4 regions of the Paenibacillus sp. FSL H3-0457 genome follow, and region 3 is predicted to be linked to each of the others. Evidence: predicted binding sites of a transcription regulator. Region 3 holds the regulator's gene; each other region holds the start of a gene.
The links. Region 3 encodes Rex, which represses fermentation and respiration genes when NADH is low (regulators of the CRP and FNR family bind a similar motif). Its sites were predicted from a motif close to TTGTGAAATATTTCACAA; they were not measured.
Positions count from the first base shown of each region.

Region 1 (8,463 bases), 580 kb from region 3:
CGGGCATGTACCCTAGCGAGTACCGACTGCAATTGCAGGAACGAAAAAAAGCCCTGTCCATGGATGATGAGCACCATGTTGACTTGAGCTGATTACTGGGCCAGAGCTTCTTCGGTTATTTTGCGAATATCAAACGGGGAGCGGATACCTTCTTCGATCATGTCGGGGAGAATCTGTTCCAGGAAATACTGCACACAGTGGAGGTCGATATTTTTGATTTTGACCAAGGCATAACGGTACATAACGATAAATTCTTTCTCCGTATTGCCACGTTGGAGCTCAGCAAAGGCTTCATATACCTGATCCATCTTGTCTGCGACTTCGAGAATCAGTCCTTCAACCGATTGGTCTTTGCCCTCACGTAGCTGTCTGCGGAAAATAGGCTGGAACTCTTCAGGAATATTTTCATTAATAAAATGTTCAACCATGCCTTCTTCCACCTTTTGCAGCATTGAACGCAGCTCCAGTGAATAATGTTTGACTGGTGTTTTGATATCACCGATGAAGATTTCGCCATAATCATGACTGCTCGTAATTTCGTATAACTTCTTCCAATCGATGGTGGTTCCATGTTGCTCCTCAATATCTGCGAGCGTTTTGGCGTACTGTACCACTTTCCAGGAATGAGCGGATACGCTATGTTCTTCGAATTTGAATTTGCCAGGTGTACGAATAATACGTTCAAGATCGTTTAGTGACCTGAAGTACGTGTGAATTCCCATATAAGCGTTCATCCTTTGCTGGTTGAGTATAAGTGTGAGTATCCATCGACTATACGCCAGTTATGTCAACTGTGGATTAACGCGGATAGCGACGAAGGTAAAATGAAGTTTTAATTCTCTATAGAAGGACGAGAGGATGAATGGGAAGCGTACGAGAGAGTAACAGCTTATCGACAAACAATAAAAAGCCACGATGTGTGACTGAACGTGAGTTCGGCATCCATCGTGGCTTCAGTGTGTAGATGTTGTGCTCTAGCGCTACATAAGTGCAGTTGAATCAAGAATTATGCTTTTTTACGTACCGGAGAAGTATACCAGTACGCCATTCCAACAAAGAGGGCACCGCCGATAATATTACCAAGCGTTACCGGAATCATGTTATGGAACCAGCCTGCCATCGTGATTGTATCCGGGTGGTTTGGCAGCAGCCAGGATAAAGAGAGTAAAGTCATATTGGCAACACTGTGCTCATAACCACTTGCGATAAATGCGTACAGACACCACCAGATAAGAACAAGTTTGGCGATATCTTCTTTAGAGCGAGCTGCCATCCAGATCGCCAGACAGACGAGCCAGTTACAGAGAATGCCGCGGAAGAACAACTCAGACACGGGCGCCGCCATCTTTTTGGCAGAGACAACGAATAACAGATGTTCCGGTGTGGCCGTTTTGAACAGGCCGCTACCGACAATGAGTAGACTTAATAGAATTGCGCCGAGCAGGTTACCAACAAAGACGAGCCCCCAGTTCTTCAGCGTTTCATTCACTGTGGTTCGGCCTGCCAGTGTACTCATGGTAAAGAACATATTGTTACCTGTAAACAGTTCCGATCCGGCAAAGATGACCAGCGTGAGCGCGAGTCCGAAGGACATGCCCATCAACATGGTTTGCAGTGGTGACTGTGCCGCTAGGAGCGGAGCACCAATACTGAAGATCAGAACGATGCCAAGCCCTACATAGGCACCAGCCATCAAGGCAGCAACCATATATCGTGACAGGCTTGCGTTCATTTGATCCCGTTTTTTAACCGCAGCTTCAATAATTCCCTCAACACTTGGTGTATACATCACGGTTTCCCCCATTATTTTGCATCAATCTTTGAACGTTTCGCTATATTTCGATCCAAACCTGGCCGTTCTCTACCTTTACCGGATACATCTGTACTTGACCGTTGTCCGGTGCTTGCACAAGACCTGTAGTCAGGTCAATTTTCCAATCATACAGCGGATCGTACAGATAATGCCCGGACACGATGCCTTCAGCCAGCGGCCCACCCTTAGGATGGGGGTTGTGATTATCCGCAGCGAAGATGGTACCATCCGATGCAAGAAAGACAGCAAGCTGATGATCCTTAATCTCAACTACTCTTCCGATTCGTGGCAGGAATTCTTCAACTACTCCGGCAGGGAAGTAGGTGCCTGATTGTTTTGTCGTCATCTTAAACCACTCCTTATCTATATTTAACATTCCGGCAGTATTAATCTGCAAGCTTACTTATGGACGAGCCGATACTTCGATTCCATGGAACATTTTGCTTTGGCCTTCTTCATTGCGAATCGCTTTTTGCCAAGGTTCTTCAACATGCTCAAGTGCAAATTCAATTCGCTGCATCAACGCTTTACGTTCCTCAAGGTTATCCACAACAACCGAACGAATATGCTCCAGACCCATGCGTTCCACCCACTCGGACGTCCGTTCCAGATAGTTACCTGTCTCGCGGTAATATTGCATGATGGCGCCGCACAGTTCAATCAACTCTTCATCCGTTTTCACTTTGCATAAGGGATCAGCCAGTCTTGCTTTAATACCGCCGTTACCACCGATGAAGATCTCCCAGCCTCCGTCGTTACCAACGATACCGATATCTTTGGTACATGCCTCTGCACAGTTTCGCGGACAACCGTTGACGGCATATTTAAACTTGGCTGGCAGATCCAGACGTTCGAATTTACGTTCGATGCGAGCACCCATGGCCATGGAATCCTGTGTACCGAATCGGCAGAATTGGGAGCCGACACATGTTTTGACCGTACGCAGCGATTTGGCGTATGCATAACCTGAAGGCATATCCAGTTCAGCCCAGACTTTGGTCAGATCTTCTTTTTTGACACCAATCAAGTCGAGACGCTGACCGCCAGTCACTTTGACTGCTTTTACATCATATTTGACTGAAACGTCAGCGATGCGTTTGAGGTCCGCTGGTGTAGTCACCCCGCCGTACATCCGAGGTACAACCGTATACGTTCCATCTTTTTGAATATTCGCGTTCATCCGTTCGTTAACAAAACGGGATTCTTTCTCATCTTCGTGTGTGTCTGGTGCAATCATGCCAAGGTAGTAGTTGATCGCCGGACGACATTTGGAACAACCTTCTGGCTGACTCCAACCCAGTACATTCATGACCTCTTTGGTCGTTTGTAATCCTTTTTCACGAATCTCGGCTACAATCTCATCCCGTCCCATGGAAGTACATCCGCAGATGCCCTGTTTAGCCCCAGTACTGAAACTGTCTCCAAGTACATATTGCAGAATCTGTTCCACAACCGGTTTACACCCACCACAAGAGCGTGTTGCACCGGTACAGGCTTTGATTTCATCAACAGTGGTAAGGCCCTGGTTTGTAATTACATCAACAATGGCTCCTTTGGTTACCCCGTTACATCCACAGACGATTTCGTCCTCGGGCATCGTTTCAACAGAGGTTGCTTTCTTATGACCGCCGCAGCCTGTACCCATGAGTGAACCATACAATTCTTCGGTCATTTCGGTTTGATTTTTAATCAGTTTCTGCAATTCGGCAGAATCCGTAATGTCACCGAAGAGAACAGCGCCGACCATTTTATTATCACGAAGCAGAATTTTTTTGTAGGTCCGTTTCCAGTCATCTTTGTGCGAAATGACGGTGTGCTCGGGGCTGTCGATGAATTCACCAGTTGAAAACACGTCCACACCCGAAATTTTCAATTTCGTGGATACAACTGAACCTTCATAAGGAGCGGTCTCCACACCGCAGATATGTTTCGCCAGAATCATACCTTGTTCAAACAATGGGGCAACGAGGCCGTAACATACCCCGCGGTGCTCTGTACATTCCCCGACCGAATACACATTCTCAAGTGAAGTCTGCATATAGTCATTCACGACAATACCCCGGTTCACTTCCATACCGCTTTCGCGGGCTACAGCCGTATTGGGTTTGATGCCTACAGCCATGACCACAAAATCAACATTCAGAACCGTATCATCTGCAAAACGTATCCCTTCAACGCGTTCGCCGCCCAGCAGTTCGGAAGTCTGCGCACCCATCTTGAACCGGATACCCTGACGTTCGAGTTCTGCCTTCAACATGGCTGAAGCTTGTGGATCAAGCTGACGCTCCATCAGATCTTCCATCAGATGCACTACAGTAACTTCCATGCCAAGTTGTACCAATCCTTTGGCAGCTTCAAGGCCTAGCAGTCCGCCCCCGATAACGGCCGCTCTTTTATACTGTTTGGCAGCATCCAACATGACATTGCAATCGGCGATATCGCGGAAACCGACAACACCCTCTTTGTCATGTCCCGGGACGGGTAGAATGAAGGAGTTGGAGCCAGTCGCAATGATAATTTTGTCATAAGGAACGCGAGTTCCATCTTCAGTCACAACTTCGTGCGTCTCGGCATCGATTCGTGTAACCGTTGTGCCTGTGTGCAGCGTAATGCCGTAATCTTCATACCAGTGAAGGTCGTTCAGCACGATATCGTCCAGTGTTTTGCTTCCTTCCAGTACATAAGACAACATAATGCGGTTGTAGTTAGGATAGGGCTCTGTGCCAAAAACGGTAATATCAAATCGCGTAGTTAATTTCAAAATTTGCTCAACGGTACTGATTCCAGCCATACCGTTACCAATGATAACGAGTTTCTCTTTTTTTCCGTTCATGTGTGTATGCCTCCTTGAATAGACGCTGTACATTACTCAAAATTTTAGTGGTTTATATTTGAAATTATACAAGTAGTTGACGACAGTTTATGTGATTTAATTCACTAATAAGGATAGAAGAGTCATAAATATAATAGTGTGAGCCCCATCACAGAAAGTTATATTTATTTTCATACAAATAAGAAATGCGAACTATTGTTCTTATTTTGTTTTCGTTGTAAAATCGGAACTGGGCCGTATTGTTCCCGATTTCTTCGAAAGGACGTTTTTGCATCATGATGGGAAGATCCCACCTTATTATCGGGACAGGCGTGTCGCTTTCTGTTCTGCAGTTGGCCGGTATGCCAGTGACAGCCCCGGCAGTTACGGTTGCACTGATTGGTTCGTTATTGCCTGACATTGATGAGCCAAATTCGCTGCTGGTATCCAGAGCCTTACCTAACAGTCTGATCAGGTTGTTACAGACGATTCTGTTGCCCACAGCTGTATTTGTGTACTTCTATGTTCATGCCAAACCATGGAACCTGTTGCTTGCGATCCTCATTGCGCTTGTGTCATTCCTGCCTTCGCGTTCGCTTCGCAAAGTGTTGATGTTTGCGATTGGACTCGGACTGGTTTTCTATGGTCACGCATTTGCACCGTGGAATCTGATTGCAGGCAGCCTGCTTATGCTGTGCACCACGCTAACTCATAGGGGATTAACGCATACCTTATATGGAACTGCGGTATGGGCTGGTTTACTCTACAGCACGACCCAGCAGCAGGGCCCGGAGATCTGGGTAGCGGGAGGCACGGCATATGCGATGCATCTGTTGGCCGATTCACTCACCAATCGGGGTATTCGTCCGTTACCACCGCTCAAGTGGCGCATACGGGTGAATCTGATGAGTACAGGGACCAAGCGTGGGGCCGTTGTAGAGAATGTCTGCATTGTGCTCACACTCATTTTGGCGTGGTTCGCGTTCTCGCCATTATTTCTGTAATGACCAAATACCAGTCCTACATAAGGACTGGTATTTCTCTTATCTTATTTTACCTGTAAGCCATGAGAAGAGGGTTATGAGATCAAGTCGCTGTTGGAGTGCTGGATAAACTTTCAATATCGGAGGAGCCAAATACAAATAAAACAACAAGAATAAGCACAATTAACAGTTCGGCAAACCCGGTTCCATCAAACTCGGACATGATGTCCACCTCATTTCTTGGCCATTAAGAATTGATCCTCTGCTGAAATGCCTGTATAACATCATTAAGCGTCATATCGCCGCCAGTTTCATCCAGGAATTGTACCAGTTTGTCTGAATTGGAGGGTGTGACCTTTTGAAGTGTTTTATATTGACCAACCAATTCTACAACCAATGTAGCCTCACGAAACAACGTGACGGCATCCACTCTCAACTTTCCGCTCACCAATAGCGCCGCTACAATCAGTTCGAGATTTTTCCCTTTGAGGCTTCCATTAAGGAGGGTGTTAGCAGCGTTTGGTTTTTTGTTAGAACCTTTATTTGATTTTCCGTTCCTTCCCACTGCCATAACAGGTCCCCCACTGGTTGGTGTTTGGTTCTTGATCTTCCATTATCGTATATCTTATGTGGCATTCTCCATAATGTTCGACCTATTAATCTAGTTGATTACAAAAAAAGAGACATCCCGGTCTGACGGGACATCTCTTTCAGGTACATCCTATTTAAGGACTTTCCGTTTAACCTTTACTACGCGTTATTAATTATGGTATTCATCGTTGTCCGATCAAGACCTTTGACCAGTTTCACGATCAGTTCTTTGGCCGCATCGTAGTCATCCGTATGAATGATGGAAGAAGAGGTATGGATATAACGTGCGCAGATACCAACAACTATTGATGGTACACCAATGCCACTCAGGTGAACTTGACCTGCATCGGTACCACCTGGTGAGATGAAATACTGCATTTTAATCTGATTGGATGAAGCCGTATCTTGAACATATTCCACCATTCCGCGATGGGTGAACATACCCGGGTCAAAAATACGAAGCAATGCGCCTTCTCCGATATGTCCAAACGACTGTTTGTCACCTGTCATATCATTCGCCGCGCTACAGTCAAGTGCAAAGAAGATATCAGGCTGAATCAGATTGGCCGCCGTACGTGCACCGCGAAGCCCCAGTTCTTCCTGAACTGTTGCACCAGCGTAAAGCGTGTTAGGCAGTTTTTCCTTGTGCAGTGCTTCAACCAGTTCGAGTGCAAGTCCTACGCCATAACGATTATCCCACGCTTTAGCCATAATTTTCTTCGGGTTCGCCATCGGCGTGAATTCACAGATCGGTACGATCTGCATCCCCGGATGAATGCCCCAAGATTCTGCTTCCGCACGGTTGTCTGCTCCAATATCGAGATACATGGAATTCAGATCCACAGGTTTGTTCCGCTGGGACTCGTCCAGCAAGTGTGTAGGTGTAGAACCTACAACTCCGGTAATCCGACGATCAGGTGTGATGATTTCCAGTCGCTGAGACAGTACAGCCTGACTCCACCATCCACCCAGTGGACGGAATTTGACCATACCCGTTTCCGTAATGCCTGTAGTCATGAAACCAACTTCGTCAAAGTGTCCGGCTACCATAACTTTAGGACCGGATTCCTCCCCGCGTAATACACCAAATAGACTCCCCAGGCGATCCTGGACGAACTCATCGGTATAAGCGGAAAGCTTATCTTTCATCCAGCCGCGAAGCTCACGTTCAAAACCGGATGCGGAAGGAAATTCCGTCAACGTACGAAACATATCCATCGTTTTTTCATTCATGTGTCAACAACTCCTCTGTTGGTATGTATTTCAGGTCACAGTAGAACGGCTACCCGCCTGTTGTCCTTTAAGATGTAGTTCAAAAAGTCTTTTATCTTTTTGAACACGCACTTAATATGCTGAGGACTTGTTATTTAACCACTGGTCACATTACAGTATGAACCTTGCGCAAGTGATTGTCCATGTTTATGTCACGTATTTAAGGCATATTTTGGGCACTTACCGTGTCCAAGTTTCATGACTCTATCCGCTGTAGTCGTAGTCCTGATACCACTTCAATGAATATGAATATATGGAGGAGATGTCATCATTTTGTGAAGTTCTTATTTCAATATTTGTTTGTCTGTCTACAGGAAGGAGCTAAATATCCAATGAAGCCTCCAGAAGAGGGCACGGAAAAAGTACTGTTTATCGTTCTTTTTATCTTGCTCGTGATTGTTCTTCTTTATTTATAGACTATCTAAAAGTCCTCAGATCCGGCGTATTCCCACTTTGCTTTCACAACATAATCTTGTTGGAAACATATGCTGTCTGTCGCCGGATACATAACCTTCCGATTAATAACAAACAATGAATATAGGATTACACACATTGGCATTCAGCCGTAGCTTTGAACCATTTTCACATAGAGGAGGTCTTGTATATTGCCAGCTCAATCTACATCCGGAAGCGAAAAAAAATCGTCGTCCCTGTCCATGGATGAAAAGGAGTACAAAAAAGTCGCAAAAAAACATGAGCCGCCTCGTCCAATCCTGAAAAATTGCCTCAAAGCATTTCTGGTTGGGGGTACCGTCTGTTTGATTGGACAGGCCATTCAAGAGGCTTTTATGGCCGGTTTCGACATGACATCAAAGGAAGCTTCCAGTCCTACGGTAGCGGTCATGATTCTCATATCGGTTATTCTAACGTGTCTCGGCGTTTACGATAAAATGGCTCAATGGGCAGGAGCAGGAACTGCTGTGCCGGTTACCGGCTTTGCCAATTCCATGTGTTCTGCTGCACTGGAACATCGTGCTGAAGGACTGGTGCTC
Region 1 is NZ_CP150283.1:4,861,192-4,869,654, reverse strand. It holds gene MHH25_RS21635 (response regulator) at 1-92, shown strand, start outside; gene MHH25_RS21630 (YfbR-like 5'-deoxynucleotidase) at 93-722, opposite strand; gene MHH25_RS21625 (formate/nitrite transporter family protein) at 1,007-1,789, opposite strand; gene nirD (nitrite reductase small subunit NirD) at 1,833-2,159, opposite strand; gene nirB (nitrite reductase large subunit NirB) at 2,217-4,646, opposite strand; gene MHH25_RS21610 (metal-dependent hydrolase) at 4,922-5,629, shown strand; gene MHH25_RS21605 (hypothetical protein) at 5,856-6,179, opposite strand; gene MHH25_RS21600 (M42 family metallopeptidase) at 6,359-7,432, opposite strand; gene spoVAC (stage V sporulation protein AC) at 8,128-8,463, shown strand, end outside.
Region 1: the regulator Rex is predicted to act here: its motif matches at 4,736-4,753, upstream of nirB (nitrite reductase large subunit NirB).

Region 2 (8,463 bases), 190 kb from region 3:
GGCGCATCATTTCGGTTCCGCGGTCTACCGTTGTTGTGGATGGATCTGGCTCAACATCGGAGAACACTTCGATTGCTACTGGCATTTGGCGTTGACGCAGATAGTGTTCTACCTTTTCAACATATCCAAGCTTCACCATCATGGCATCCGTAATAATGGCCACACGTGTGATGTCAGGCATTTTGGCAAGATACTGTGTTGCCCCTTTTTCGAAGTAGACTTTGTTCGGCACTTTGAACCATTGCATATTCACGGTACGACGAGCCACCCTTTTCACATTGATTAAGTTCACAGCGGTTACGTTGGAAGAAGTCGAGTTACGTCCGTATGATCCGCATCCCAGTGTCAATGACGGCATGTTTGTGTTGTAGATATCCCCGATGGCACCGTGTGTGGATGGTGAGTTCACAATAATCCGTCCGGTTTGCAGACGATCTGCGAATTTGCCAATCACTTCTTCATTTGTGGAGTGGATAACCGAGGAGTGACCCATGCCGCCAAAAGCAACCACTTCTGCTGCACGTTCAATTCCCTCTGCTGCCGTTTTAACTTTGTAACAAGCCAGTACCGGGCTTAATTTCTCAGCCGACAATGGGAATTTGGTACCTACCCCTTCAATCTCGGCCACGAGAATTTTGGTGCCTGCTGGAACTTCAATACCGCACAATTTCGCAATGCTTACCGCAGATTGACCAACAATCGCCGGATTCACCGCACATTTCTCGGCATTAATCGCACCTGCTGTCAATTTTGCTGCTTCATCTTTGTTAACAAAGTAACAGCCATTTGCGATCATTTTTTTCTTCACTTGATCAAAGATGGGTTCTTCAATAATGACCGCTTGCTCGGAAGCACAGATCATGCCGTTGTCGAAAGACTTGGACAGAATCAAATCCGTTACTGCCTGATTAATATCCGCGCTTTTCTCGATAAAGCAAGGTACGTTACCCGGTCCTACGCCCAGTGCAGGTTTACCACAGCTGTACGCTGCACGTACCATGCCTGATCCGCCTGTTGCCAGAATGAGAGCCACATCATTGTGATTCATCAGTTCGTTTGTACGATCCATGGAAGGATCATCAATCCACTGAATACAATCCGCTGGTGCACCATGTTTCACAGCCGCTTCCAGCAGGATTTTGGCAGCTTCCCGGCTACAATTCTGTGCAGATGGGTGGAAACCAAAGATGATCGGGTTACGCGTCTTGATGGAAATCAATGCTTTAAACATCGTCGTTGATGTTGGGTTCGTGACGGGTGTAATACCCATGATGATGCCGACCGGCTCCGCAATTTTCTGGAAGCTTTCATACTCGTTATCTTCAATCACACCTACGGTTTTATCATACTTGATGCTGTGGTACACATATTCTGTTGCAAATATATTTTTGGTGATTTTATCCTCATACACTCCGCGGCCTGTTTCTTCTACGGCCATCTTGGCGAGCATCATGTGTTTATCCAGACCCGCAAGCGCCATCGCTTGCACAATCCGGTCAATCTGCTTCTGGTCCATCTTCATGAATGCGGCGTGTGCTTTATTCGCTTTGTCGATTAACGTTTGAATATACTGACCTGCTGTCGGTTCTTTTGCTGGGGCGACTTCGTTCTTTACAGCCATCTCCCTCATCCTCCTAAAGGTTCGTATTAGTTTGTCTCTCTCGTTTACATTCACATCGTAACATGACATTAAACTTAATTATGTGATTTTTTTCACAAAGTATAACAAATTTAATTTAAGTTTTGTAGTGTCCTTCATACGACCATTTTCACTTCCTATTTAAAATATAGAGCTGTAAAATTCATCCTCTCCATCAAAAGTGAATTTTATCACAATGTTTGAAATTTCGTCATTTTTGCCGCCTTTCCTTCCCCCTCAAACGGTAAGATTAGGTATATACTGAACTTAAAAATTGAACCACCGCAATTTGTACCGTCCTTCCTCCCGGCCGAGATGACCCTGATCAGGACGGCAACGGTTTGCGGCGAACCTCGGAGGCTACTGCTTACTACAGAAGGTCGTCCGATGGACATAAAGGGGAGATAGACTTATGAGAGAACTAACAACTGTACTGGAAAAGCGCGGTAATACTAACTGTTTCTCGGAAGCAAATTTCAACCATCTGCTGGTTACCATGAAAGATAGAACCTATCCGGAAGGTACACATCTGTACTGGGAAGGCGACATCTCTGACAAACTTTATTATATGAAACGGGGCCGTGCCCAGATCACCAAATCCACGGATGAAGGCAAGGAACTGATCATGTACATGTATCAATCTGGTGATATGATTGGGCAGGCTGATCCCTTCTTTGGCTCTAAACACAGCTTCTCAGCGGAAGTATTGGAGGACAGTGAGATCGGTGTACTGGAACATAAAGACCTGGAAATGTTAATCTGCCAGCATTGTGACTTCGCGATCGATTTTATGAAATGGATGGGCATCCACCACCGGTTAACACAGACCAAATTCCGGGATCTCATGTTATATGGCAAACCGGGTGCACTCTGCTCCACCCTCATTCGGTTGTCGAATTCGTATGGTGAGCCTCATGGAGAGCATGTCATTATTCACAAAAAAATTACCCACACGGATCTATCCAATATGATTGGAGCCACTCGTGAAAGTGTAAACCGCATGTTAAGCGACCTGCGTAAGAAAGATGGGATTGAATATGACAATGGCATGATTGTCATCAAAGATCTGAAGATGCTGCAAGGGATCTGTCACTGTGAGCTTTGCCCGAACGAGATCTGTCGTATTTAATATTTGACTATGCTAATCGGATATTGCTTATATATATTTAATGAAAAAAAGCCCAGTTCTCTAAAAAGAGATTGGGCTTCTTGGTATACTTAGGATGCATTGGTCAATTCAAGCTTTACCGCATCACGTGGATTCAATTTCATGTCCAGACCATTTTCCATTAATTCTTTGTCATTCACCATAATGACCCATCGCTCATTCATACGAGGCGTGACATTCTCGACCGAAACGACAAATTTGTTATTCTCCGACATTCTTACAATGCCGCTGGACTTCAACACATCACGAACTGTGCACTCCTGAACGTAGACGCCGGCATATTGACGATTAAGGGTTGGCATAATGTTTCCACCGCTAACCTTGAGTAACGTTGTCTGATATGCAACGCCATCCCCCCCACTGTCAGCGGCTTTTACGTAAATGATCACTTCATCTTTGGCATGAAGCTCCATGTCCCAATCTTCCTGTTCTATATCCTTGCCATTTAATTTGACAGCCCAGCTCAGCGAAGAATCCAGAGAAACTTCACCCACGGATTGAATCCGTTTGCCATCTGCCGTAAAATCAACCAGTCCGCTATTGAGTAATGCTTTTTTGAGTGTCAAACCCTCACTAAAATCTCGCTTAATGGACTTTGTTGCATCAGGCAAAAACGTACTGCCATCTACAGCCACTGTGATTGTATTCGCTGTTTCTGTCTCTTTGACAATTGGCTGCTCAGAAGGCTGTGTCTCACTACAACCAGCCAAGATCGCCAGTAGGAGCAAACATACACCTATGTAACCGGGGATTTTCTTCATCATGTAGGTAACACCACCCTGCGTAAAATCATTCACCCTGTTGTCCATAACCTCTATTATGGCACAACCTTCGGCAAAAAAAAGTGTCAAAGCCGTTACTTTTATAGGGTACCGCCTGCAAATAAGGCTTGTACAAGAAAGAGAGCCTGCACACAGGCTCTCCAATCTAAATTATTTTTACGTTATCATTGGTTACGTTATCATTGGACACAAGCCTGCATGTATGTCCGTCCTCCATCTCCATCTTTCAGATATGGATTAAGCCCGAAGAACTGCTCCTCAGACACATAGACCCCTGTCAGCAATCGCCCTTCAAGTAATCCACCATCCACCTGTACGCAGCATGAAGGTGCGTCTACATACTCCTGATACAACGGAATCTGCCCATATTGTTGATGGACTTTAAATACCTTCCCTTGCTCATGCAAAGGACGTTCCGAGAAATAGGTAGGCACAATGTAACGGGCAATGACATCCAGCTCCTGCACGCTATAAAAGGGTTCATCACCAAGCCATGGTGCAAACATTCGAATCTTCTCATATTGATACCAGACAACCGCCTGAATCAGCATTTCTGCCTGAACCAACCGACCTTCTCCCACATCTAAAGCCAATTGCTTACCACGGATAGTTTCTTCCATCTGAGACATCGTTGAATCAGGTTGTCCCAGCTCACATCCGATACACTTCCAGCCCCTGGACGTTTGAATCCATTTTTGCAGCACCGCCGGAGCTAATTTCGGACCATCGCTGTTCACAGAATGCGTATTCACTTCGGCAAGATCATCCTTAACCAAACGGGAATATGCTGTGCGCTTAAACAACTCTGCAGCTTTTTTGTAAATTAGATGGACCTGAATGGATGCGCTCTCAAGTTCTGCAATATCTTTTTTGCCGTAGCGTACTTCACGGGATAAGCTTTCTTCTCTCATGACAAGTGGGCCTCCTTCGCTCCGGCCGTCTGTGGCCATTTTCTATAGATTATACTACAACTCATGACAACATGTGCATAGCCCAAGAGAAAAACGCCGATCAACATAGTACTTAAGACAAAAACCCCTGATTTCCACAGAAATCAGGAGTCTATGTCATTCATGCAACAAAAGTGGGTGATATTGCTTATGCGTTAGTCAACCCACTGCTCAGCCCAGTCTTGAATTTGATTCATGACAGGCTGGAGCGCTCTACCTTTATCCGTCAGTTCATATTCAATACGAACTGGCGTCTCGGGATAGACGTGACGAACCAGAATACCTTCACTCTCCAGATCTTTCATCCGTTCGGATAACATCTTATCACTCATGGATGGAATCAGATTGGAGATATCCTTGAATCGCTTCGAACCACTCATCAATGTTTGAATAATTAAACCATTCCAGCGCTTGCCCAAAAAAGAAAACGCCGTCTCAAAACGCGGACACATCCGCAAGTCTTGACCTTCCACATTAATCACCTCTTTAGAGATCACTCAAATCAACTTACATTTTGTTAGTATATTTCATAATAACATATTTAAGCTTCAAAGAAAACGCCTGCAACTAAAAAGTTTAAATTTTAGAAGCATATCATCCAAAATGGATCATACATCCCAGTATACATTACACGCTACGTCGTCACCATGGGAAATATCGTATAACTTCCCCATAGTACTATCTTACCCAAAAAGAACCCAGCTGCCACAGTCATCAATGACTCGGAGAAGGGTTCTTTTTGAATAAAACTTATAATTTCCATTACACGATTGAGTTAGCGAATTAGACCAGCACGCCCCCAAATGGTCTTACAGGTTCGCTCTTGCCAAATTCCGGCTTAAAGCTGCGGGCAGGATATGCCCATTTCACAGCATTGCTGATCACTCTTAATATTTCCGGTTTGTAATAGGTCGGATACGTCTCATGACCTGGTCGGAAATAAAAGATTTTACCTTCACCACGCCGGAACGTACATCCGCTCCGGAATACTTCCCCACCCTGGAAGTTGCTCACAAACACCAGTTCATCCGGTACTGGAATATCGAAGAATTCACCGTACATTTCTTCTTTTTCCAATACAATCTTGCCTTCGATGCCATCCGCAATCGGATGAGATGGGTTAACACACCATACAATTTCCTGCTCGTCAGCTACACGCCACTTCAGATCGCAGCTTGTTCCCATCAGCGCTTTGAATGGTTTGGAGAAATGACCTGAATGGAGCACAATCATTCCCATCCCGTTCAGCACTCGCTGCGCAACCTTCTGTGAGATCTCATCGCTTACGCGATCATGTGCCATATGTCCCCACCATATGAGCACATCTGTGGAATTCAGCACTTCATCACTTAATCCATGTTCAGGCTGATCCAGTGTAGCTGTACGAATAGCAAAGCCTTCGCCGCCAAGTCCGTCAGCCAGTGCTCGATGCAGACCATCCGGGTAGACTTCCCTTACTTCATCGTGAATTTTCTCATGGACAAATTCATTCCAAATGGTGACGTTGATCATATTCAATTTCCCCCTAGTGTAGCTCTAAACCCACCACATGTCTCCCAGCGGTTCTTCGATCAATACTTGCTGGAGATTTTGCACGGCTTTAGAGAATCCTTCTTCAACCGACATCAGACCGTCTTCGTGCTCAATACTTACTACATAATCATATCCGACCAGACGCAAGGCACTCATAATATCTGCCCAAGTCTTGTTATCATGTCCATAACCAACCGAGCGGAACTGCCAAGCCCGATCCAGCATATTGGTATAGTCCTGCATATCCGTTACACCGTGTTTGTTCACGTTTACCGGATCAATCGTTGTATCTTTTGCATGGAAGTGATGGATAGCTCCTTCACGTCCCAAGATGTGAATTGCCTGAACCGGATCAATACCTTGCCACCACATGTGGCTTGGGTCAAGATTGGCTCCGATCACTTCACCTGCTGCTTCACGCAGTCTCAGCAGGGTTGCTGGAGTATGAACGGAGAATCCACCGTGCAGCTCCAATCCAACTTTTACGTTACGATCTGCTGCAAATTTACCCCACTCTGTCCAGTAAGGGATCACTTTGTTCTCCCACTGCCACTTCAGGATCTCCTGGAAGTCATTTGGCCATGGTGCAACAGGCCAGTTCGGATATTTGGCATCCTCATGGTCTCCCGGACAACCGGAGAATGTATTCACTACAGGTACTTCCAGCTTCTCAGCCAGTTCTACCGTTTTAACAAAATCATCGTGAAATCCTTTGGCAATATCCTTTTGCGGATGTAGCGGGTTACCGTGACAGCTGAGTGCACTGATTGTCAAACCACGTGATTCCACTGCATTTTTGAAGTTTTTCAATGCTGTAGGATTGCTTAACAACTCATCTGGCTTACAATGTGCATTGCCTGGATGTCCACCTGTTCCGATCTCTACTGCTTTTAATCCCTTGGATGCTACATAATCAAGAGCATCCTCCAATTTACGTCCTCCGAATAGTACCAAAAATACGCCGAGTTTCAAGTGCGATTCCTCCCTGGATTAGATATCGTATGATTGCTGAATTCATGAATATTGAACTGTATTCAATTACCGTTCAGATCACATGCCTGTTTGATTAGTGTGGAAAATCGAGAGTGTTTCTATCCTGAAATTGAACGTAAGAATACTGGTTATTCTGCTTCACTCGTAAGAGCATCAAGCTTCGAACACTTATTACTCAGACTAGTGGGATTCCACGGTTTCAATCTCAGTTTGAACTGTGCGAGTTACTGCAAAAGAATCATAGCTGCTCTCCAGATGTATGTGCTTGCCTTCAAGTGAAGAACGCTGGAATGAATGCATGGCTTCCAGTACGTGATAAGCTAGCTTGCCACTGGCTTTGTGTTCCCTTCCGGCACGAATGGATTCAACCATTTCCGTTACGCCGATGCCTCGTTCGTTTTGTCCACTTTCGAAGACTGGTTTGACTGTCTCCCAAGTGTCTTGACCGTATCTGCGAACCTTCACTTCCCCGTTAAAATAATTGGGGTCCGGTACACTAAGCGTACCTTCTGTACCATAGATTTCAATACGTGGCAGATCCGAAGCTCCGCGAATATCGAAACTGGTAATCATGGTTGCAATGGCACCTTCTGCAAAATCAATGGTTCCTGCCAAGTGAGTAGGCGTCTCTACTTGAAGCGCTGTGCCTTCCTTTGGCCCAGAGCCAATCTTGCGATCTGCAATCTGTATGCCTGCCGAGGCGCTGATTCTGCGTATCGGTCCAAGCAGCGTAATCAGAGCAGTCAGGTAGTAAGGTCCCATATCAAACATCGGTCCGCCACCTGCGACATAAAAGAACTCCGGATTAGGATGCCAAGCCTCTGGTCCTCCACCCATGAAGAATGAAGTCGCTGCAACCGGCTTACCAATCAGCCCATCCTCAATGGCTTTACGAGCTGTCTGTATGCCTGAACCAAGGAAGGTATCCGGTGCAGAACCAACATACAATCCCTTTTCCTCAGCCAACTCAACAACTTTGCGACCATCCTCAAGAGAAATTGCCAGCGGCTTCTCGGCATACACATGTTTGCCTGCTTCGAGTGCAGCCAGATCGGTCATGGCATGACTGCCAGGAACCGTAAGGTTCAACACAAGTTCAATTTCGTTATTTTGCAGCAACTCATCTACATTGTAAACGTTTGCGATATTAAATTCATCTGCCCGTTCCTGAGCGCGTTCACGAATCAAATCCGCAACAGCCACGACTTCAATGACCGGGTTGTTTTTGAGATTTTCCAAGTAGATGGCGCTGATGTTACCACACCCGATGATGCCTGCTTTCATTTTCTCCACTGTGACGTTCATCTCCTTACGCATGGTGAAAATCTGCGTTTGAATGGTTGAGATACATATGTTTTGTTGGATGTTTCCTGTTCCTTAAATCTAATACTATGGTAT
Region 2 is NZ_CP150283.1:4,472,481-4,480,943, forward strand. It holds gene adhE (bifunctional acetaldehyde-CoA/alcohol dehydrogenase) at 1-1,621, opposite strand, end outside; gene MHH25_RS19840 (Crp/Fnr family transcriptional regulator) at 2,052-2,768, shown strand; gene MHH25_RS19845 (hypothetical protein) at 2,858-3,571, opposite strand; gene MHH25_RS19850 (hypothetical protein) at 3,769-4,500, opposite strand; gene MHH25_RS19855 (helix-turn-helix domain-containing protein) at 4,695-4,991, opposite strand; gene MHH25_RS19860 (trehalose utilization protein ThuA) at 5,323-6,051, opposite strand; gene MHH25_RS19865 (sugar phosphate isomerase/epimerase) at 6,076-7,044, opposite strand; gene MHH25_RS19870 (Gfo/Idh/MocA family oxidoreductase) at 7,246-8,358, opposite strand.
Region 2: the regulator Rex is predicted to act here: its motif matches at 1,702-1,719, upstream of adhE (bifunctional acetaldehyde-CoA/alcohol dehydrogenase).

Region 3 (8,463 bases):
TGCTGGCACCCACACCAACATACATTTCCACGAACTCACTACCCGATGCTGCTACAAAAATAGAATCGGTGTAATGGGCAGCAGCCTTGGCCATCAACGTTTTCCCTGTCCCTGGAGGGCCCGTCAGCAAGATCCCTTTTAACGGGCGAATCCCGAACTTCCGGATTTCTTCATGTTTGATCAGAAAGTCAAGCGCTTCACGCAATTCCTGCTTAGCACTGTCTTGTCCGCCAATTTCTTCAAAAGTAAGCTTGGAAGGTCCTTTTTTCTTCCGTTTACGTTCCTGTGCAGCGCCTACTGTAATCCCGCCACGCATTTGCATCATGAACAGCAAAGCTCCGACAAGCACTGCTGCAATCAGGATCGGAACAATATTAACACCAGTAAAAGCAAGGAAAATAATCAATACGGGAAAAAATCCGATGGCAACTTCTTTTGTCCACTTAGGCATTAGGCCACACTCCTATCTGACCGGGCACACGCGGCAGAATAATAAACTTGCTGGCATCTCCGTCTCTGAGACTGACATATACATTGTTGTCATCCATCGCTGTATTTACCTTCATTCCATTCGTCGCCATCTTGGACAACGTTGGTGTAATCTCGGTGTATTGCTTGTTCTCCATCGCCTGAGCTACGGTGAACATCGCATCCCCCCACCAACTTTCCAGTGCTTCACTGGAATGATCCACAACATCCAACTTTAGTGAGCGTGTTCCAATCAGGGTCTGTCCTTCTTTGTGAATATATTGTACCAGTCTGCCCAAATCAACATCAGGTTGCAGATCCAGTTTCAATTGTACGTCATTGCGGTTAATAGTTAATTGAACGTCATTGACTCCATCGTACTGGGTTACCATTTTTTCAATCGGATTCTGCACAGCCACCTGACGATATACAAACCAACCTCCAAACAACACAACGGCTGAAATGACGGCAGTTAAAGCAATAGGCAATACTTTTAGCTTCAAGTGAATTACCCCTCCCAGAATTTGGCCCAACCTACTGGCTTATTGGTATATACGAATATGTGCACATTGACTCCTGCGATAATTTTGACAGGTTTATTTGTTTTGAATGTAACTTTGAGTACATATCTGAGTATATCACATCGTATATACAATTTCGAAGGCGAAAATATGAATAAATTATTAATTTTAACTATTTAAATCAAATATGTTTACAGACAACACAAAGAACCGGTTCAGTCGGATATCCGTCTGCCGGTTCTTTCATTTCTTTAATTCTCTAGTTATCTCACTCTATCTTGTTCTAGCTGTTCGGGAGTGTGTAGACCAGGTCCACCTGTTCTCCGTTGCTAAAACGATAAAAGCGATAGTGGTTATGCGTACCGTCTTTATAATACACTTGCCACACATATATTCCATTCACAACTCCGGGCATGATTCGTTTAATCTCACCGGCAGGAACTTCAGAACTGAAGCGATTGCGTATCTGCGCTTCGGACATGCCATTCTGCAGCAGCTCACTGTGTACAGCGTTTGCACCCTTAACCGGTTGATTGTTTGCATCGAATTTAACCCAGACCATAACATCCTGGTTATCCTTGTTTTTGCCGATCAGGGTCCAGTAGATGTTGTCAGAGCCTTCTTTGTCTCCCCAGATGTACTTGCGCAATTCATCATAGGATGTAATGCCCAGTTGCTCCTGTGCTGCTTGTATGGCGAGCGCTTCTTCCTTGCGTTGGTCCTGCGTGACATGGACGTAATAACGCTGAAGTCCAAACAGAATCAGAACCAGTGCAAGCAGCGAAATCCATATCCACTTCTTTTTTTTCTTCAAAAGCCGAACTTCCTTTCCCTATGATGCTGTCCTGCAATTAACGAGCAAGCAGACCATCAAATGCCAATTGAGACTCACGCAAAATGCGTTCTTCATCCAACGTCAGACATTCGCCATGTTTCACCACTTGTTTTCCATCCACCCATACGTGCTCAACATCTTTAGCAGAAGCCGAGTAGATTGTATGTGAGATCAGGTCTGTATGTGGATAGAAATGTGCCTGTTCAATGTCCAAGGCGATAAAGTCAGCCTTCATGCCAACCTGGAGTGCTCCGGTATTGTTCAAGAAGATAGATTTGGCACCGTATGACGTTCCGAGTAATAACGCTTCGCCTGCTGGCACTGCCGTCGGGTCACCAGATACACCTTTGTGGATCAATGCAGCCAGTCTCATTTCCTCGAACATATCCAGGTTGTTGTTGCTTGCCGGTCCGTCTGTTCCGAGTGACACGGTAACTCCAGCTTTCAGCAACGCAGGTACCCGCGCAACACCGGAAGCGAGTTTCAGATTACTTCCCGGGTTATGGGATACAGCCACATCATGGCGGGCCAGAATCTCAATCTCTTCGTCATTCAGATGCACCGCATGTGCAACCAGGGATGGACGAGAGAAAAAGCCCAGTTTCTCCAGATGTGCCACAGGACGCAGTCCATAATCAGCCACGTTCTGCTCGACTTCACGAAGCGTTTCCGACATATGTGTATGAAGGGGAAGGTTTAGGTCGTTCGCGACCTGCACAAGCTTCTCTATGTAGTCAGGAGGGCATGTATATGGGGCGTGTGGCGAGATTACGGTTGTAATGCGACCATCTGCCTGTCCATTCCACTCACGTGCAAACGCTGCCGACTCCTCCAGCTTCCGCAATTGTTCTTCTTCCGAGCACAGCCCGATTACACCACGTGCCAGTGCTGCTCTAACGCCGGATTGCTCCACAACTTTGGCAACTTGATCCATGTGATCGTACATGTCCAGGAAAGCTGTAGTTCCGCCTTTCAACATTTCAAGCACTGATAGCGAAGTTCCCCAATATACATCTTCTGAAGTCATTTTCGCTTCCATCGGCCACATTTTTTCCTGCAACCATACTTGCAATGCAAGATCGTCTCCGTGCCCTCTGAGCAACGACATCGCTGCATGACCATGCGTATTGATCAGACCCGGCAGGAAGAACAGTCCTTTTCCATCCACTTTGGTACAATTTTTGTCTTCATCCGGCAATGTCTCACCAATATGCACAATCTTGTCATTCTCAACAACCATGTATCCGTGGACCACGTTCCATGTTGTGCCGCCTTCATTAACGGCAAATTTGCCGTTGTGAATTACCCATCTATTTGTTGTCATCTTCCTCGTCGTCCTTTCCAGTCTCCAAGTAATAGGCCAAACTAAGCAGATCCGTTGTAAAGTCAGCATGGTGAATGCGGATATGCGGCGGTGTTTTTAGAATGGTTGGTGCAAAATTAAGGATCGCTTCAATTCCTGATTCAATAAGCTGATCGGCTACATTTTGGGCTTCCGTATCCGGAACCGTGATAATTCCGATGCGAATGTTTTCCATTTTAACCGCTTCCGTCAATTCATCCATTGGTTTTACCGTCAAACTGTTGATTTGACTACCTATCTTCGGTCCATATGCATCAAATACAGCAACAATCTTCATGTTGTCTTTCAGATATGCGTTGTAGTTGGACAAGGCTTGACCGAGGTTACCCGCTCCTACCAGAGCTACATTAATTTGCTGATCGATTTTGAGAATGTGACGAATTTTTTCGATCAGATAGGATACATCATACCCGATCCCTTTACGACCAAAATCACCGAAGTAAGCCAGGTCTTTACGAATTTGGGCCGGATTCAGATCCAGCCTCTGTCCAAGCTCTTGAGAAGAAACAGTAGCCACCTCACGCTGATGCAACTCGTTCAAATAACGCAAGTATACAGGCAGACGTCGTACCACCGCTTCCGAAATTTTATCCGATTTCATTCTTGCTCCCCCTTACCAAGGCCACGATAAAATAATAGATGAAAAGATGAGCATTCTGTATAAAACTCAAAGATAAACGTGACATTTTATACGGAATGCTCCTTGTAATTTAGGTTATAAGTTCTTACGTGCAACTGCTTTAATCGGATACGGAAATATCTAATAAAGTTTAACGCCAAACGATAGTGTCATGCAATGATATAACGAACAAAACAACCATTATTTTTGTTCATTAGCAGGTTTTTCCAACCACTCGGTAATTCGTGGAACCATTTGCTCCGTGAGCATATGCTCCATTTTGGGACCAGGTAATGAGTACAAAAAGAATTTACCATAATACGCTTCAATCACCCGTGTATCATAAACAATGACAATTCCTCTGTCCTTCGCTGTACGCACCAACCGGCCAAATCCCTGCTTGAAACGAATGACCGCTTGCGGCACGGACAGTTTCATGAACGGATTTTTCTTCTGTTCCTGAAGCAACTCACTCTTGGCTTCCACCAACGGATGATTCGGTGGCTGGAACGGCAGTCGCACAATAGCGAGACAGGTTAGCGCCTCTCCCGGGATATCTACACCCTCCCAGAAGCTGCTTGTGCCCAGAAGTACCGTAGCTTTGGCATCTTGGAACCTGCGAGTCAATTTGGAACGACTTCCACTGTCAACGCCTTGACCAAGCAACGAGATGTCGTTGCCAGACAGTGCCTCCTTCAGCGGATCATAGACCTGTCGCAACATCTTGTATGAAGTAAACAGAACCATCATGCGTCCACGCGTAGCAATTGCCGTCTCTGCGAGTGATTGCACCAGCATATTAACAAAGTGCGCATCACCCACACTTCCCTTCACACTTGGGAAATCACGCGGAATCACCAGAAGTGCCTGATCGCGATAGTTGAAAGGTGATGGCAACATCGACGTTAATAGCCGATTGTTCTCGGCGGCTTCCTGCAAGCCAAGCTGTTCAATCATGAACTGGAATGACTTATCTACCGAAAGCGTAGCCGATGTAAGCACAACACTTTTCTTTTTATCAAAAAATAAATCCTTAAGTTGTGCACTCACATCTACAGGTACGGCATACAGCTGGAGAGATTTGCTGCGGAATTGGCCGCTGGCTTCCATCCAGTACACCGTTTTGGCGTCATCCATACGCATGAAGAAACGTAGATTCTCCTTCAATGTGGTCAGATCTTTCAGCAGTCCTGTAATGTCCGTGATCAGACTATCCGATTGATAATCATCCTGATCCTCTTTCACTTCAAGCAGCAATTTGTCCCCTTTGCGAACCAAATCGCCCAGAGTCACATAGATCTGGTTCTCCAGATCCTGCAACTCCTGCCATTTTGCAGGTTTCTGAGATGCTTTCAGACGCAGTGAAAATTGCCCCGTCTCTCCCGGTGAAGCATCACTTCGTTCAGGCAAGAGACCAAACAAGGCATCGCTCATACGATCCCACAGCTCCTTAACTTCAAGAGCGAGCGGGAACATCTGATCCACCATGGAGCCCCATTGCACCGAATTTTCATGCCCGGAAAACTGCGAACGAAGCATAGGTAGCTGACCATTACGACTGTCTTTAAATAGGCGGGTCAGTGTATGAACCAAGGTGAAATATTTCATATGCATTCCAAGATGTTTACCAGCGACATCCTCCAGATGATGTGCCTCATCGATCACAAGACTCTCATAGGCTGGCAGCAGCTGATGCGCGGCTTTCACATCCGTAAATAATTTGGAGTGATTGGTGATTACGATATCAGACAACCCTGCTTCATGTTTGGCACGATGGTAGAAGCATTTACGGAACCATGGACAGGATCTTCCCAGACATGATTCGGATTCACTCTGTACGGTCTCCCAGAAGTCCCCTCCGCGTCCGCTAAGGTTAAGTTCCTCATCATCTCCGGTTTCGGTCTGCGTAAGCCAGACGATCATCTGAGCAGCTGTGAAATAATCCTCTTTCGGTGTGGCGAATTCACGTTTATTGATTTTGTGTTCAAATTTGCGCAGGCACAGGTAATGTCCACGTCCTTTGAATACTGCAGCCTTAAACGGGAACGGAACCACTTGAGTAAGCATCGGAATGTCCCGCTCTCTCAATTGCTCCTGCAGATTGATCGTATGCGTGCTAACCATAACTTTCTGTTCTTGCTTCACACTTTCGTAAATAGCAGGCAACAGATACCCTAGAGATTTACCGGTACCCGTTCCAGCTTCGATCAAGAGATGTTTCTCTTCATCCAAGGCTTGCCTTACACTGCTGAACATCTGAGTCTGCGCTTCACGCTCTTCGTAATGATCCAGTGTATCCTTCAGATTCTCCCGAACCTGGTCCATAAACTGTTCGAAGCTTACACCATCGAGGGGGTTAGCCTCCCGCTCATCGCGTGGTGCACCAATATCGGTCCAATCACTTACATTAAGAGCAAGCTGACGATAATAGGTATGTCCGTCCAGGTCCTGAATCGGCTCTGCTTCCTTCTCACTGCGCATTCCGTCCAAAAACCAACCCAAGTCACTGTCTTCTGGTGCAAACAGGTCACTGAGGCGCTGAATCGTTATGAGCGGTAATTCCTTTAACTCATCCAGACACTTGAGTAGCACATAGGCTGTCGCCAGTGCATCACTGTCTGCCTGGTGAGGGCGATCATGTTGAAATCCAAATTCGGAAGACACATAACCGAGTTGATAAGAACCCAGTGATGGGAATGTGATCTTCAGAAAATCAATCGTGTCCAGAATGCGGCCAGTGAACGGCAAATAACCGCAACGGTCAAGAGCATTCTGCAAAAAGTGAAAATCAAAAGCGACGTTGTGTCCAACAAGCACCACATCATTAAGCAGCGGAACCATCTCCATCATCATCTCTTCGAGTGAAGGAGCGTCCGCCACATCTGCATCGGTAATACCCGTCAACCCCGAAATAAACGGGGGAATCGGTACACCAGGGTTCACATAAGAACTATATATTTGAGTTATGCTGTAGTCATGATCTATGATGGCAAGTCCGGCCTGTATAATCTCACCGTCGGACTGCGTGCCGGTTGTTTCGAAATCCAATACGGCAAATTTCATTGCAATGTACGGTCCCTTCCATTCCAGTCTATGTTACAGCATAGCAAAAAAAAGGGGATTTGAAAATTAACTGACAAAAAAGCGGTGTCCCCGCCGCTATGCCAAAGGAGGGAACACCGTTTTTTTGTCGCCGAATTCCCGCTTAATGAAGGGTGGTCAGCTGATTAGCATATTGCAATTTTCCCCTGTTCAACCTGCATGCTTCCATGTTGTACAGTGGTTCGGTCAATGTCGGGTCATACTGAAGGGCCTGTGTAAAGAGTGAACATGCAGCTTCGGGATTCGCAAGCTTGACTTGAATACAGCCCAGGGCGTTACACACAAGCCCTTTCAAGCGAGGTGAACCTTTAAGGTACATGATCTGCTGTAAATGTGTTCCGGCTTCCGCCATTTGTTCCAGATTCAGATACGCCAGCGCCAGGTAAAAACGAGTTAATGCACTCTCCGGATGGTCGGTCACAACCTGGGAGAATTGCATGATCGCCTGCGGATACATCTGTAATTTGAAATAACCCTGACCTCGACTGAAACATTCCAGATGGAGTTCAGGCAGAGCGGTAACAGCTTCCTGTTCCGGTTCAAGGGAAGCAGGCTTATCCATCTCTCGCTCCCTCACCTGGCTCATCTTTTCTTCAAACATCAGCCATTCATCCAGCATTCCGTCACTCATCCGCTTAAGCAAGTTCCACTTTTGCAGCAATTCTTGTTTGTTCAGGCCTTCAGCGGAAGGATAGCTCTTGATAATTTCATCTAACATGTCGTTCATTTCTGCGAAAACATGCTGGAACATCGATGCATCCCCACCCTTGAAAAAATGGATTAGTGCAGTGACCTGTACTCATTTTTTGCTTCAAGGGCCGATTTCATTCTCCTTACCAGTCGATTACATAATTGTTGCGTGGACTTCCTGTTTCATCGTTTGTACAGGTTTATTCTGTCCATCAACAAATACAACGGTTGGTTTGTGAGTATTTGCCTCTTCTTGCGACATCATGGCGTAAGAAATGATAATGACGTTATCTCCAGGCTGTACCAGACGTGCAGCTGCGCCGTTAAGACATATGACCCCGCTTCCGCGTGGTCCTGGAATCACATATGTTTCCAGACGTGCACCATTGTTGTTGTTCACAATTTGCACTTTCTCGTTTTCCATCAAGTCGGATGTTTCCATCAAGTCTTCATCTATGGTAATACTACCCACATAGTTCAAGTTGGCTTCCGTTACCGTAGCCCGGTGAATTTTGGATTTCATCAGTGTTCTAAACATGGGACAGTACCTCCGATTTTTGCAACCTTATATTGTCAATCAATCTTGTTTTTCCGAATTTTACCGCAAGTGCAATGAGCAGATCGTCACGGCCTTGAACTTCCTCCTGATCTGCGAGAGGCTCCAGACTTGGAAAAGCCTGAATCTCGGCGTAGTCGATAACGGCAAGCGGTGAGGTTGCAATCTGCTCGCGCAGAATACGACGGATATCTGCGGCTGTAGTAGCTACACCTGTATCTGCGGCTTCCTGAGCTGCACGCAGTGCCTTCGACAGAACCAACGCCTGTGTACGCTGTTCTGGGTTAAGGTAGACGTTACGTGAACTGA
Region 3 is NZ_CP150283.1:4,285,951-4,294,413, forward strand. It holds gene MHH25_RS18900 (AAA family ATPase) at 1-451, opposite strand, end outside; gene MHH25_RS18905 (hypothetical protein) at 444-971, opposite strand; gene MHH25_RS18910 (DUF5590 domain-containing protein) at 1,273-1,803, opposite strand; gene MHH25_RS18915 (amidohydrolase) at 1,841-3,148, opposite strand; gene MHH25_RS18920 (redox-sensing transcriptional repressor Rex) at 3,135-3,788, opposite strand; gene dinG (ATP-dependent DNA helicase DinG) at 4,008-6,869, opposite strand; gene MHH25_RS18930 (tetratricopeptide repeat protein) at 7,012-7,659, opposite strand; gene panD (aspartate 1-decarboxylase) at 7,753-8,136, opposite strand; gene panC (pantoate--beta-alanine ligase) at 8,129-8,463, opposite strand, start outside.

Region 4 (8,463 bases), 180 kb from region 3:
ATTCGCGGTTATCACAGATAAAAATCAAGGTAACACCAAATATCCATTGGCCGACTATGAGCTGACACCAGACGTAGCGATTGTCGATCCGGAGTTTGTATACTCCCTGCCTAAAACGGCTGTAGCCGATACAGGTATGGACGTACTGACGCATGCGATTGAAGCTTATGTATCTGTTATGGCAAATGATTATACGGATGGACTTGCGATCAAAGCCATTCAACTGGTATTCCAATACCTGGAGCAATCGGCACTGCAAGGCGACAAACTGGCACGTGAGAAAATGCATAATGCTTCCACGATTGCAGGTATGGCGTTTGCCAACGCATTCCTGGGCATTAACCACAGCTTGGCGCACAAATGGGGCGGTCAGTATCACACCGCACACGGACGCACCAATGCCATTCTGATGCCACACGTCATTCGTTACAACGCGAAAAAACCGACCAAATTTGCATCGTTCCCGAAATATTCGCACTTTGTAGCGGATGAGCGGTATGCCGAAATCGCCCGCATCTTGGGATTGCCTGCTCGTACAACAGAAGAAGGCGTAACCAGTCTCATCAATGCGATTCGCAAACTGAACAAAACATTGGGCATTGAAGAATCGTTCCAGGAAATCGGATTTGATGCCAAAGACTTTGAAGCACATGTCGATTATCTGGCTGACCGTGCCTTCGAAGACCAATGTACAACCGCCAATCCGAAGTTGCCGCTGGTAACTGAACTGGCTGATGTTTACCGCAACGCTTTCTACGGAAAGTTTGAATAATAAACTTAGAACGAAGCGTGCCTTACGGCAAGAAGATCAGGGTTCCCCGAGAGGGGAGCCCCGATTGCCGTCTTTCACACAATAACGAGAGGGCAGAAAAACAGAAGAGCGAAGCACCTGTTTTTCAGGATTTAATCTAAGATTTGATTTGCTCCGAGCATAGAGGAGCAACGGGTTCTATAGAGGTTACACGTAATCCGTGATGTGACCGTTTGAGCCAGATGTTCACACCATGCTGAAGAGGGCAGAAAAACAGAAGAGCGAAGCGTATGTTTTTCAGGGTTTATTCTAAGATTTGATTTGCTCCGAGCATAGAGGAGCAACGGGTTCTAGAGAGGTTACACGTAATCCGTGATGTGGCTGTTTGAGCCAGATGTTCACACAATAACGGAGTGGGCAGAAAAACAGAAGAGCGAGCATCTGTTTTTCAGGATTTATTCTAAGATTTGGTTTGCTCCGAGCATAGAGGAGCAACGGGTTCTATAGAGGTTACACGGAATCCGTGACGTGGCTGTTTGAGCCAGATGTTCACACAATAACGGAGTGGGCAGAAAAAACTGAAGAAGCGGAGCGTTCGCCTTTATCCCCGGATTTTCCCCTTTGAAATATAAAATTGAAAAAATCCGGGGATAACAGCGATCGGAAGTTGTTCTGCCCGCGCAGTGGCTAAGTGTGAATTTACAGGGGTCAATGGGACACAGCGCAGGTGGAGTGAGTTAGTTCACTGGCTTTGTGACAAAAATCACAGATGATGAAAGCCCCAAGTCGTATACTGAAAATGTAAGAAAAACATTCATCCCGCGGTTCCGGTTCCCAAGTAGAGAGAACATGTTCCGGTTTATGTGAAACAATTCACATTAATCGCGGCTCTGGGCACACAATGCTACGAATGAAGCAAGATGTTATGTGTCCAGAAATCCAAATTAGTGGAGGGATTACGATGTCGGTGATTGAAAAAGATGTCAAACAACAAACAGGCTGGAGAAACTTTACCAAAGGAACATGGACCAAATCCGTAGATGTGAATGATTTTCTGGCACACAACTTGTCTCCGTATTACGGTGACGAAGCATTTCTCGCAGGTGCAACCCAGAATACCAAAGAATTGTGGGAGATCGTATCTGATCTGACCAAAAAAGAACGGGATAACGGCGGTGTCCTTGACGTTGATGTGAACACACCAGGTACTATTATTTCTCACCAACCCGGTTATCTGGATCAATCCAAAGAGCAGATTGTCGGCGTTCAGACCGATGCTCCGTTCAAACGTTCCATTCAACCAACAGGCGGAATTCGCATGATGATTGACGCATGTGAGGCATATGGCTTTGAAATGCCACAGGGCGTCATTGATATATTTACAAACATTCGCAAAACACACAACCAGGGTGTATTCGATGCTTATACTTCCGACATGCGTGCAGCGCGTAAAGCAGGAATTATTACAGGTCTGCCAGATGCTTACGGCCGTGGCCGGATCATCGGTGACTATCGTCGTGTAGCTTTGTACGGAGTAGACTTCCTGATTCGTAACAAAAAAGGCGAACTGAATGCACTCGAAGTTGATGTTATTGATGAAGATGTCATTCGTCTGCGGGAAGAATTGTCTGAACAGATTCGTGCATTGCAAGAATTGAAACAATTGGGCGATATGCACGGGTTCGATATTTCCTTGCCAGCGACAACAGCAAAAGAAGCGTTCCAATGGTTGTACTTCGGTTATCTCGCTGCGATCAAAGAACAGAACGGTGCTGCGATGTCACTGGGACGTGTATCTTCTTTCCTGGATATCTACATTGAACGTGACCTGCAAGAAGGGATTCTGTCCGAAGAACAGGCTCAGGAATTGGTTGACCATTTTGTAATGAAACTGCGGATTGTCAAATTCCTGCGTACACCGGATTACAACGAACTGTTCAGTGGAGATCCAACATGGGTGACAGAGTCCATCGGTGGTATGTCCGTGAATGGTGAAACACGTGTAACCAAAAACAGCTTCCGTTTCCTGCATACGCTGCACAACCTGGGTCCTGCACCAGAACCAAACTTGACTGTTCTCTGGTCAACGAAACTTCCAGAAGCTTTCAAAGATTATTGCAGTAAAGTATCCATCGAAACCAGCTCAATCCAGTATGAAAATGATGATCTGATGCGTCCGATCTACGGTGACGATTACGGTATTGCTTGCTGTGTGTCGGCGATGAAGATCGGGAAACAAATGCAATTCTTCGGCGCTCGTGCCAACCTGGCAAAAGCTCTCCTGTATGCGATCAACGGTGGTCGTGACGAGAAATCCGGAGCACAAGTTGGACCTGAGTATCCTGCTATTACAAGCGAAGTGCTGGATTACAATGAGGTTATGAAACGCTTCAAACCAATGATGGAGTGGCTCGCGAAGCTGTATATGAACACCCTCAACGTCATTCACTACATGCACGATAAATACAGCTATGAGCGGATCGAAATGGCATTACATGACCGTGATATTGTACGTACGATGGCTTGCGGTATCGCTGGTCTGTCGGTTACAGCAGATTCACTGAGTGCGATCAAATATGCCAAAGTAAAACCAATTCGTAACGAACAAGGCATCGCTGTTGATTTCGAAATCGAAGGAGACTTCCCTTGTTACGGTAACAATGAAGACAGCGTAGACAGCATTGCTGTTGAACTGGTCGAGAACTTCATGGGCATGATTCGCAAGCACAAAGCTTACCGTAACGCAGTTCCAACACAATCCGTTCTGACGATCACTTCCAACGTGGTATATGGTAAGAAAACAGGGACTACACCGGATGGTCGTAAAGCAGGTGAACCATTTGCTCCAGGTGCAAACCCAATGCATGGTCGTGACAAAAAAGGTGCACTGGCATCCCTTGGCTCGGTAGCCAAATTGCCTTATGAACACAGTCTTGACGGGATTTCCAATACCTTCTCCATCGTGCCAAAAGCATTGGGTAAAGAGGAGACTACACGTAAATCCAATCTGACTGCGATGATGGATGGTTACTTCGGTCAAAACGCTCATCACCTGAACGTTAACGTATTTGATCGTCAGCAATTGATTGATGCGATGGATCACCCGGAAAGCTATCCACAACTGACTATACGGGTATCCGGATATGCCGTTAACTTCATTAAATTGACTCGTGAACAACAGTTGGATGTCATCAACCGTACGTTCCATGGCTCGATGTAAGTAATTTGCTAGTAGAAGACCGCTAGAGCAAGGTATTCCAAATCATATTAAACGCACAGCGGATGCGGATACAGAAAGGAAGAGGCAGCATGGTTAACGGACATATTCATTCACTCGAAACTTTCGGGACGGTTGACGGCCCAGGCATCCGCTTTGTGCTTTTTATGCAAGGATGTCTACTCAAATGTCAGTATTGCCACAACCCTGATACTTGGGCGTTGGATGGCGGAAAAGAAATGACGCTTGAGGAGGTATTGGCTGAAATTGAGCCGTATCTATCCTACTACCGCAGCTCCGGAGGCGGGCTCACGATATCTGGCGGAGAACCAACGTTACAGGCCCACTTTGTAGCTGAGATCTTCAAGGAAGTGAAGCGGCGCTGGGGATTGCATACGACACTGGATAGCAACGGGTTTAACGAACCGGAACGGATTCACGATCTGTTGGATCACACAGACCTGGTTCTGCTGGACCTCAAACATATTGATGATGAGAAACATATCAAGTTGACAGGCAAATCCAACGAGAGAACGTTGAAAACGGCCAAGTGGTTATCGGAGCAAGGTCGGAAAATGTGGATTCGGCACGTGTATGTGCCTGGCATTCATAACGAGGAAGAGGATCTGCTTAACCTCGGACGGTTTATTGGAACATTAAATGGCGTTGAGAAGTTCGAAATTCTTCCATACCATCAGATGGGGATCTACAAATGGGAGGCGCTCGGTAAAGTATATCCACTGGATGGAGTTCCTTCACCAAGTGAAGAAGAAGTGGAGCGGGCGTATCGCCTGATCGAACAAGGTCGCCAGGAAACGGCTGGCATGGCTTGTTCAGGTAAGTAATCTGACCTTTATATAATAAAAACAATCAACCAAGCAGTCCTTGCGAACATGTTTCGCAGGGGCTGTTTTTTGTCCAGTGAAGGATTTTATCCCTCCATTGATGAATTGTCATCCTTACGATGTAAGCTCCGGCTTTTTATAATCAGAGTGTAAAGCCAAACGCTCAATATCTTGAGGAGGGTCAACCAGATGAAAAAAAGAATGACATTACTGCTTTCATTATTGCTTATCACTTCATGGACTTTGGCGGGATGTGCAAGCTCAAGTAACGAGCCACAGCAAGGCGCAGGCAATACACCTGTGGAGGAAACAAGTAAGGAACCGGTTGAAATGCTTCTCCGCCACACACAGGTGGGAGCCGACAAACAGAAAAGACTGGCCATTCTGCAGGATGTTGTAGACAAAGTGGAGGGAGAGATACCCAATCTGACCTTTACGCTGGATGGTGTCGAATCCGATGTGAATCGTAAGGAAAAGCTTCGCGGAGAGATGGCCGCCGGTAACCCGCCGGATATATTTGAACTGTTCGGTAGCCCGGATTCCAAAGTTTACGCCAAGGAAGGTATGCTGCTTGATCTGACCCCAATCCTGCAAGAGCTGGGCATTCAGGACCAGTTTACATCCCTTGAACCGTTTACGTATGAAGGCAAAGTATATGGACTGCCGATTGGCGGTTCGGGCGAAGGTTTTTTCTATAATAAAGAGTACTTCGAACAAAAAGGATGGAAAGCCCCAACTACCATGGCTGAACTGGACAATATACTGGCTGAGATCAAGGCTGATGGCAAAGTGCCGCTTGCTTCCGCATCCAAGGCGGGCTGGGTGCCGCTTATGTTAACCAATCATCTGTGGTCCCGGTATGCCGGGCCGGAGATTACCGCAAAGTTTGCAACAGGTGAAGCGAAGTGGACCGATCCGGGTGTTGTGCAAGGTTTTGCCAAACATAAGGAATGGGTTGATAAGGGTTATTTCAAAAAAGGTGAGCTGGGCTTCGAGTATGCAGAATATACCACGCAATTTACAAGTGGCGAAGTGGTATTGATGTATGACGGAACATGGAAGTCATCTGTATTCAAGGAAGGTCAGAGCGGTGAATCACTTATTGGCAAGGTTGGATTCTTCAATATGCCTCCGGTAGAGAACGGAGCAGGAGATCAGACGTCTTTGATGCGTGATGTGAACAATGGATACGGATTCTCGGCAGCAGTGGCGGATGACCCGCAGAAGCTGGACGCAGTGAAAGCTTTTATCAAAAATTTCTACAATGAAGATATGCAGATCCGCGGCCTTGTGGAAGACGGTGTGTTGCCTGCCATGAAGCTGGACGAGAAAGTGCTGACCGATAGCATTACCGATGATCTGATGAAAGAAATTGTGGCTGTGCTTAATGCGTCCAAGACGTCGTTCCCGGCATTTGATGCACTCGTTCAGGCCGATGTGACGACAGAGATCAGTAATCTGCAGATTCAGAAGTTGATTGGTGGGCAGACGACGCCAGAGAAAATGGCAGAAGAGTTGCAAAAGGTGCAAGAGGAAGCAAACGCCTCAGTGGAATAAACCAATTCAAGTCGAAACTGCGATCGTTGAAGTGACTGAAGGAGGCTGACCATGAATACTTCACTCCGCAGCCCGTTAATCTATACGTTATTTGTAATGCCAGCCCTAATTCTGTTTGTAATGTTCTTTCTATACCCTATTGGTAGCTCCCTGTATTACAGTCTGACGAGTTGGAATGGGGTATCGGCTGAGCCACGTTTTGTGGGTTTATCCAATTATGTGAAGGCACTGGCCGATGAACGTTTTTGGATTTCCACACGGAATAACGGCTTTTTCATCGGATTTTCGGTACTGATTCAGGTACCCCTAATCGTCCTGTTTTCGCTTCTAATTGCCAATGTGAAAAGGCTGAAAGGTCTGTATAAAACCGCTGTTTTTTTACCATCCATCATGTCAACAGCCGTTATCGGTATTTTATGGGGCTTCATCTATGAACCCAATATCGGGCTATTAAACAATATGCTTCATGTGCTGGGCATCGATCCAATCTACTGGTTATCGGATAACCGATTTGCCATGTTGTCCATCTTGGTGACCAATGCCTGGCAGTGGAAGGGATTTTACATTGTCATGGTGCTGGCGGCCATACTGGCGATTCCCCGTGATCTGGATGAAGCGGCTGCAATTGATGGGGCAACGGCAGTACAACGTGCAATGCGAATTACGTTGCCGCTGATCCGACCGATCATTTCGGTGGTGATCATGTTGTCCATCGCAGGTGCCATGAAAGCAGCCGACATCGTGATTGTCATGACCAAAGGTGGGCCCGCTGGGTCCACCGAGGTTCTGGCGACATACATGATCAAATATGCGATTACCAACTTCAAATATGGTTATGGCAATACCATTGCAGTGTTGATCTTTGCTCTGACGCTTGTGCTCACTGCGGTGTATCAACTGCTGGTGGCGAGGCGGGGCGAGAAGGTGGAATATTGATGGCGAAAAGCATAAAAAGCAGTATACCTCATGTGTTGTTAATGTTGTATTTGATCGCGATTTTGTTTCCCTTTTTATTTGTAATTTTCTCTTCCTTCAAGCAGGATAACAATGAAATCGCCCTGAATCCATTCGGTTTGCCTACAACATGGGAGTTTAACAATTACGTGGAGGCTTGGGTGAATGCCAAGATTGGCACGTATTTCTGGAACAGCCTGTACATTTCGGTTTTATCGTCGGCGTGTACGATTGTCCTCGGCGCCATGTTTGCTTTTGCCGTAACCCGGATGAGACACCGGAGATGGAGCCTGTTTCTGTACAGCCTGATTCTGGCGGGCATGCTTATTCCCAACAATGCACTTATGCTGCCGATCTATCTGCTTGTTCGCAAAATGGGCATATTGGATACACATCTGGCATTAATCGTGCCCTATGTGGCCAATGCGATCCCGTTTACCATTATTATCCTGGCGGCTTTCATGCGTTCTCTGCCTGGCGAAATTGAGGAAGCGGCGGTCATGGACGGCTTGAGGGCCCCGGGTATCTTTGCTAAAATAGTGATACCTCTTACCGTTCCGGCTATTGTTACGGTTTTTATCGTTAATTTCCTCGGCAACTGGAACGAATTTTTACTTGCCAACTATTTTTTATCCACCGATAAATTGCGTACGCTGCCAGTGGGCATGGTCCAGTTTCGGGATCAATATCAGATGAACTATGCCCAGATGTCGGCAGGTATTGTATACAGTGTTGTACCTGTACTTGTGATCTACGCTATACTCCAGGAGAAAATTATAGAAGGAGTAACTGCAGGTGGTGTCAAAGGTTAATACCATGAACCAGTTAATAGGGAGAACGGGATATGAACTTGCGAATGAAGCTGGCCTTGGCATTTCTGCTGCTGATTATTGTACCGATGTGTGCACTAGGCATTGGCATGTTTCTGGTCACATCACATACGATTGAGAAAAAATACAATCAACAGGCCGAATATGCGCTTCAGGCCATCAGCTACAATATCGAGAATGTATTTCAGCAGATTAACAATGTGACCGACAACGGGATAGCGACATCGGTTTTTCAAATGGCGTTGAATGCCAAAGATCCGACCAAGCAGGATCTGGGAACCGGTAATCAGTTATCCCTGAATGCCAGCC
Region 4 is NZ_CP150283.1:4,463,798-4,472,260, reverse strand. It holds gene adhE (bifunctional acetaldehyde-CoA/alcohol dehydrogenase) at 1-772, shown strand, start outside; gene pflB (formate C-acetyltransferase) at 1,713-3,971, shown strand; gene pflA (pyruvate formate-lyase-activating protein) at 4,061-4,813, shown strand; gene MHH25_RS19820 (extracellular solute-binding protein) at 5,003-6,370, shown strand; gene MHH25_RS19815 (sugar ABC transporter permease) at 6,422-7,306, shown strand; gene MHH25_RS19810 (carbohydrate ABC transporter permease) at 7,306-8,136, shown strand; gene MHH25_RS19805 (sensor histidine kinase) at 8,169-8,463, shown strand, end outside.
Region 4: the regulator Rex is predicted to act here: its motif matches at 1,613-1,630, upstream of pflB (formate C-acetyltransferase).